2 regions of the Micromonospora sp. NPDC051924 genome follow, and region 2 is predicted to be linked to the other one. Evidence: predicted binding sites of a transcription regulator. Region 2 holds the regulator's gene; the other holds the start of a gene.
What was found. The regulator HrcA, encoded in region 2, represses chaperone genes, less so after heat shock. The targets are predictions, from matches to a motif close to GGTTNGCACNCTCNNNNNGAGNGTGCNAACC.
Positions count from the first base shown of each region.

Region 1: a site for HrcA is predicted at 1,722-1,752, ahead of groES (co-chaperone GroES). Genes of this name have one in related genera too.

Region 1 covers NZ_JBVJJA010000028.1:28,986-32,388, forward strand. The annotation lists gene groL (chaperonin GroEL) at 1-1,202, opposite strand, end outside; gene groES (co-chaperone GroES) at 1,273-1,587, opposite strand; gene ACZ6S5_RS21835 (THUMP-like domain-containing protein) at 1,890-3,077, shown strand; gene ybaK (Cys-tRNA(Pro) deacylase) at 3,148-3,403, shown strand, end outside.
Region 2 covers NZ_JBVJJA010000014.1:70,622-74,024, forward strand. The annotation lists gene ACZ6S5_RS13775 (DUF4870 domain-containing protein) at 1-501, opposite strand, end outside; gene hrcA (heat-inducible transcriptional repressor HrcA) at 695-1,717, shown strand; gene dnaJ (molecular chaperone DnaJ) at 1,791-2,933, shown strand; gene ACZ6S5_RS13790 (16S rRNA (uracil(1498)-N(3))-methyltransferase) at 2,935-3,403, shown strand, end outside.

The DNA.
Region 1 (3,403 bases), on a different contig from region 2:
GTCGCGGCGATGGCGTCCTCGATGCGGTGCTTGCGCTCCTTCATCTCGACCTCGGTGGCCGCGCCGACCTTGATCACGGCGATGCCGCCAGAGAGCTTCGCCAGCCGCTCGGCCAGCTTCTCCCGGTCCCACTCGGAGTCCGAGGCCTCGATCTCCTTGCGGATCTGGGCGACCCGGTCGGCGACCTCGGCGGCCTGACCGCCACCGTCGACGACGGTGGTGTTCTCCTTGTCGACCACCACGCGCCGGGCGGTGCCGAGCACCTCCAGGCCGACCTGGTCGAGCTTGTAGCCCAGCTCGGGCGCGACCAGCTCGGCGCCGGTCAGGATCGCCATGTCCTGGAGCATCGCCTTGCGACGGTCACCGAAGCCGGGGGCCTTCACCGCGCAGACCTTGAGGGTCTTGCGGAGCGCGTTGACCACCAGCGTGGACAGGGCCTGGCCCTCGACGTCCTCGGCGATGATCAGCAGCGGCTTGTTGTTCTGGAGGACCTTCTCCAGCAGCGGGAGCAGCTCCTCGATCGCCGAGATCTTCTGCGTGGTGATCAGGATGTACGGGTCCTCCAGGACCGACTCCTGCCCCTCCACGTCGGTGACGAAGTTCGGCGAGATGAAGCCCTTGTCGAACTGGAGACCCTCGGTCACATCCAGCTCGGTGGTCAGGGCGGAACCCTCCTCGACGGTGATGACACCGTCGCGGCCGACCTTCTCCATCGCCTCGGCGATCAGCTCGCCGATGGTGGCGTCCTGCGCGGAGATCGTCGCGACGTGCGCGATCGACTCCTTGCTGGAGACCTCCACCGCCTTGCCGAGCAGCGCCTCGGAGACCTTGCCGGCCGCCGCGTCGATGCCCCGCTTGAGGCCGGCCGGGTTGGCCCCGGCGGTCACGTTGCGCAGGCCCTCGCGGACCATGGCCTGGGCCAGCACGGTCGCGGTGGTGGTCCCGTCGCCGGCGACGTCGTTGGTCTTGGTCGCCACCTCCTTGACCAGCTGCGCGCCGAGGTTCTCGTACGGGTTGGTGAGCTCGATCTCCTTGGCGATGGTCACGCCGTCGTTGGTGATCGTGGGCGCACCGAACTTCTTGTCCAGGACGACGTTGCGCCCGCGCGGGCCGAGAGTGACCTTGACCGTGTCCGCGAGGGCGTTGACACCGTGCTCGAGCAGGTGCCGGGCGTCGTCCGAGAAGCTGAGGATCTTCGCCATCAGTATCCCTTCGAAGCGACGTTGCCCCGGCCCGGCGAGCCGGACCGGGGCAACGACACTGATCGGTTGATTACTTCTCGATGACCGCGAGGACGTCGCGGGCGGAGAGCACCAGGTACTCCTCGCCGGCGTACTTGACCTCGGTGCCGCCGTACTTCGAGTAGAGGACGGTGTCGCCGACCTTCACGTCGATCGGCACGCGGTTGCCCTTGTCGTCGATCCGGCCCGGGCCGACAGCGAGGACGGTGCCCTCCTGCGGCTTCTCCTTGGCGGTGTCGGGGATCACGATGCCCGAGGCGGTGGTGGTTTCGGCCTCGTTCGCCTGGACCACGATGCGGTCCTCGAGCGGCTTGATCGCAACCTTGGTCGCGGTAGTCACGGGCATACCCTCCTGGGGTACTTGGTGTCGTTGCAGGTCGGCGCGCCGACCTGCGTCAATCTGCCACATGCCACCGGGCGGGGCCGTCGTCGCGGGTGCCGGTCCGCCTGGCGTTCAACTCCCGGACACGAGGGCCCGGGCGTTGGCACCCTCAGGGCGAGAGTGCTAATCGCAGGTTATTCCTCGGCTAGCACTCCGTCAAGGAGAGTGCCAACGCGCCACCCGGCGAGTCGCGTTCGCCGCGGCCGGATCATGGCCCGGCCGGGTCCGAGGCGGCCGGCCCGAACGCCGGCCGGGAGAATGGGCGGGTGGATCTGGACCAGCTTGCCGCCCTGCGTACGCCCGAGGGGTCGGCCGCGCTCGCGACGGCCGCCGGGCTGGCCGGCGGCGATCCGCTGGCCGCGGCGTCCGCGCTCCGCTCGGCCGGGGTGCCGGCCGGGCTGGCCGCCGCCGCGCTGACCCAGGCCGAGCTGCGCCGGCGGGCGGTCGGCAAGTTCGGGCCGGAGTCCGCCGGCATGTTCCTCACCCGTCCCGGGCTGGAGCAGGCCACCCGCCGGGTGGTCGCCGACCGGCGGGCCGCCCGGCTGCGCGCCGCCGGCGTGCGCACCCTCGCCGACCTGGGTTGCGGGCTCGGCGCGGACGCGCTCGCCGCCGCCCGCGCCGGCATCCGGGTGTACGGGGTGGAGGCCGACCCGGTGACCGCCGCGATGGCCGCCGCGAACGCCGAGGCGGCCGGGCTGGCCGCGCTGTTCACCGTCGAGTGCGGGGACGCGACGGCGTTCGACGCGACCCGGGTCGAGGCCGTCTTCTGCGATCCGGCCCGGCGGAAGGCCGGCACCGGGCGGCGGATCTTTGACCCGAACGCCTACTCGCCGCCCTGGGACTTCGTCACCGGGCTGGCCGAGCGGGTGCCGCACACCGTGGTGAAGGTGGCCCCCGGGCTGGACCACGCCCTGATCCCGGCCGGTGCCGAGGCCGAGTGGGTCAGCGTGGACGGCGACCTGGTCGAGGCGGCCCTCTGGTGCGGGGCGCTGGCCGAGGTCCCCCGCCGCGCCACTCTGCTCCGCGCCGACGCCGCGCACCTGCTGACCGGGGCGGGCGACGCCGAAGCGCCGGTCGGGCCGGTCCGCCGCTTCCTGTACGACCCGGACCCGGCGGTGGTCCGCGCCCACCTCGTCGCCGAGCTGGCCGGCGAACTCGACGCCACGCTGGCCGACGCGAGCATCGCCTACCTGTACGCCGACGCGGCGCGACCCACCCCGTTCGCCCGGTGCCTGGAGGTCACCGACGTGCTGCCGTTCTCGCTGAAGCGGCTGCGCACATTGCTGCGGGAGCGGCGGGTCGGCCGGGTGGAAATCCTCAAGCGCGGCTCGGCGCTGGAGCCGGAGCAGCTGCGCCGGGATCTGAGGCTGGCCGGGGACGGCGCGGCCAGCCTGGTGCTGACCCGGGTGGCCGGCGCGCCGACCGTGCTGGTCTGCCGGCCGGTGCCGGGCTGAGCCGGCGAGGCGATTCCCGGCCCGTGGTTTCGACTCGCCCGCCGCCCCCCGCCGCGTTAGCTTGTCGGTCATGGCGGGACAGGGGACTCCGGCGACGGCACTGCTGACCAAGCGGAAGATCGCCCACAGCACCCACCCGTACGACGTCTCCCCGGACGCGCCCAACTACGGTGCGCTGGTCGCGACGGCCCTCGGGGTGCCCCCGGAGCGGGTCTTCAAGTCGCTGGTCACCGAGGTCGACGGCGGCCTCACCGTGGCGGTCGTCCCGGTCACCGGGGAACTGGATCTCAAGGCCCTCGCCGCCGCCGTCGGCGGCAAGCGGTCGG
Region 2 (3,403 bases):
CCAGCCGACCAGCGCGATGATCGACCAGATGAGCTGGAAGTTCAGCGCGGCGACCGCGTGTGCGCGGACGGTCGGCGACTGGTTGCCGCGGGCGAGCAGGGCGATGAGCGGGGCCACCCAGCCCAGCACCCCGCCGCCGACGAACATCCCGGCCGCGCCGCCGAAGTGCGCGACCAGGGCCCAGGTCTTGTCGTCGTTGTTCGCGTAGCCGGTCGGCGCGCCGTACGCGCCGCCGGTCGGGTACCCGACACCCGGCGGGGGCTGGCCGCCCGGCGGGGGGTAGCCACCAGGGGGCGGGTAGCCGCCTGACGGGGGCTGGCCGCCGGAGGGCGGCGGAGAGTCACCGGGCGGGGGATAGCCGCCCCCGCCCGGTGCCCCGGACAGTGGTGCGGTGGGAGGCTCGTCCGCCGACGACGAGCCGTACGGGGCCGACGGCGGGGTCGCCTCCGGCGGCTGGGCGCCGGAGTCCCCCGCTCCGGGAGGGCGAGGAGGTTCAGTCATGGACGTCACGGTAGGTCCGGTACGCAAGGGCGCACCAGAGCGACATCGCCCGCGATGTCCGGCTGAACGGCTCTGGCGGACTGTGCGCGGGGCCGCACCCGGGGTCCGTCGCTGATCATCGCGTCGGCGGGTCCGCCGACGTAGACTGGCACTCGCTACAGTCGAGTGCCAGTCGGCATCAGGAGGTGGGGAAATGGGTCTCGACGACCGCAAGCTCGCCGTGCTGCGCGCGATCGTCGAGGACTACGTCGCCACGCAGGAGCCGGTGGGCAGCAAGGCGCTGGTCGAGCGCCACCAGTTGGGCGTCTCCCCGGCGACCGTGCGCAACGACATGGCGGTGCTGGAGGAGGAGGGCTACATCCGGCAGCCGCACACCAGCGCCGGCCGGGTGCCCACCGACCGCGGCTACCGACTGTTCGTCGACCGGCTGTCTCGGGTCAAGCCGCTCAGCCCGGCCGAGCGCCGGGCGATCGAGCGCTTCCTGTTCGGCGCGGTCGACCTGGACGACGTGGTGCACCGCACGGTCCGGCTGCTGGCCCAGCTCACCCGCCAGGTCGCCGTCGTGCAGTACCCGAGCCTGGCCCGCTCCAAGGTGCGCCACCTGGAACTGGTGCCGATCTCCACCACCCGGCTGATGGTGGTCATGATCGCCGACACCGGCCGGGTCGAGCAGCGGCTGGTGGAGATGCCCGGCCCGATCCCCGCCGACGACGTCACCGACCTGCGCCGCCTGGTCAACGAGAAGCTGGTCGGCACCCGGCTGTCCGAGACCCCGCCGCTGGTCCAGGCGCTGGTCGACGAGGCCGTGCCGCAGCTGCGCCCGGCCATGGTCACGCTCTCCACCGTGCTGCTGGAGACGCTGGTCGAGCGGCACGAGGAGCGCATCGCGCTGGCCGGCACGGCCAACCTCACCCGGGGCGGCCTGCTCGACTTCCAGGGCTCGCTGCGCCCGATCCTCGAGGCGCTCGAGGAGGAGGTCGTGCTGCTCAAGCTGATCGGTGAGGCCGAGCCGAGCACCACCCGGGTGCTGATCGGCGACGAGAACGAGATCGACAACCTGCGCGCCGCCTCGGTGGTGAGCACCGGGTACGGCCCGGGCAGCACCATCGTGGGTGGGCTCGGGGTGCTCGGGCCGACCCGGATGGACTACCCCGGCACCATTGCCACGGTGAGGGCCGTGGCACGCTACGTGGGCGAACTGCTGGCCCAGAACTGACCAGTCAGGGCCGACGGCCGACCTGCGGCCGGCGCGGCGCAACGCGAGACGAAACACGAGGACACCGAACGCAGTGGCCAGGGACTACTACGGCATTCTCGGCGTCAGCCGGGACGCCTCCGACGACGAGATCAAGCGCGCCTACCGCAAGCTGGCGCGGCAGTTCCATCCGGACGTGAATCCGGACCCGGAGGCACAGGAGAAGTTCAAGGACATCAACGCCGCGTACGAGGTCCTGTCGGACGACCGGAAACGGCAGATCGTCGACCTGGGCGGCGACCCGCTCGCCCCGGGCGGCGGGGGCGCCGGTCCGGGCGGTCCGGGCGGCACCGGCCCGTTCGTCGGCTTCCAGGACATCATGGACGCGTTCTTCGGCGGCGCGGCCGGCGGAGCGCGCGGGCCGCGGCCGCGTACCCGGCCGGGCGCCGACGCGATCCTGCGGCTGGAGCTGGACCTCAACGAGACCGCGTTCGGCGTCGAGGCGCCGATCACCGTGGACACGGCGGTGCTCTGCACCACCTGTTCCGGCGCGGGCACCGCGGCCGGCACCCACCTGGCCACCTGCGAGGCGTGCGGCGGCCGGGGCGAGGTGCAGTCGGTGCAGCGGACCTTCCTCGGCCAGGTGGTCTCCGCCCGGCCGTGCACGGTCTGCCAGGGCTACGGCACCACCATCCCGCACCCCTGCCCGACCTGCGCCGGCGACGGCCGGGTGCGCACCCGCCGCTCGCTCACCGTCAAGATCCCGGCGGGCGTCGAGGACGGCATGCGGATCCGGCTGGCCCAGCAGGGCGAGGTCGGCCCGGGCGGTGGCACCGCCGGCGACCTCTACGTGGAGATCCACGAGCGGCCGCACGACGTCTACTCCCGCAAGGGCGACGACCTGCACTGCCGGGTCACCGTGCCGATGACCGCCGCCGCGCTGGGCACCCGGCTGACCATCAAGACGTTGGACAGCGAGGAGACGGTCGACGTCAAGACCGGCACCCAGCCGGGCAGCACGCTGCGGCTGCGCGCCCGGGGCGTACCGCACCTGCGCGGCACCGGCCGGGGTGACCTCTACGTCCACCTGGACGTGCGCACTCCGACGAAGCTCGACGCCGAGCAGGAGCGGATGCTGCGCGAGTTCGCCAAGACCCGGGGCGAGGAGGTCGCCGAGCTGACCAAGCAGGGCGGCTTCTTCTCCCGGATGCGCGACGCCTTCAACGGGCACGCCTGAGGTGTCGGCGCCGCTGTTCCTGGTCGAGGCGCTGCCCACCGGCGACCGGCTGACCCTGGACGGCCCGGAGGGGCACCACGCGGCCACCGTGCAGCGGCTGCGCGTCGGCGAGGAGCTGCTGCTCGCCGACGGCCGGGGCGGCACGGCCGCCGCCGTGGTCGACGCTGTCGGCAAGGGCACCCTCGACCTGCGGGTCACCTCCCGGGGGTACGTCGACGCGTCCGTGCCCCGGCTCGTGGTGGTGCAGGGCATCGCCAAGGGCGACCGGGGTGAGCTGGCCGTGCAGGCGATGACCGAGGTCGGGGTGGACGAGATCGTCCCCTGGTCGGCGTCCCGCTCGGTGGTGCAGTGGCGCGGTGACCGGGGCGTACGGGCCCGGGAGAAGTGGGCGGCCACCGCCCGCGAAGCGGCCAAGCAGGCCCGCCGGGCGTGGCTGCCCGTGGTGGCCGGCACGCCCGACGAGTCCACGA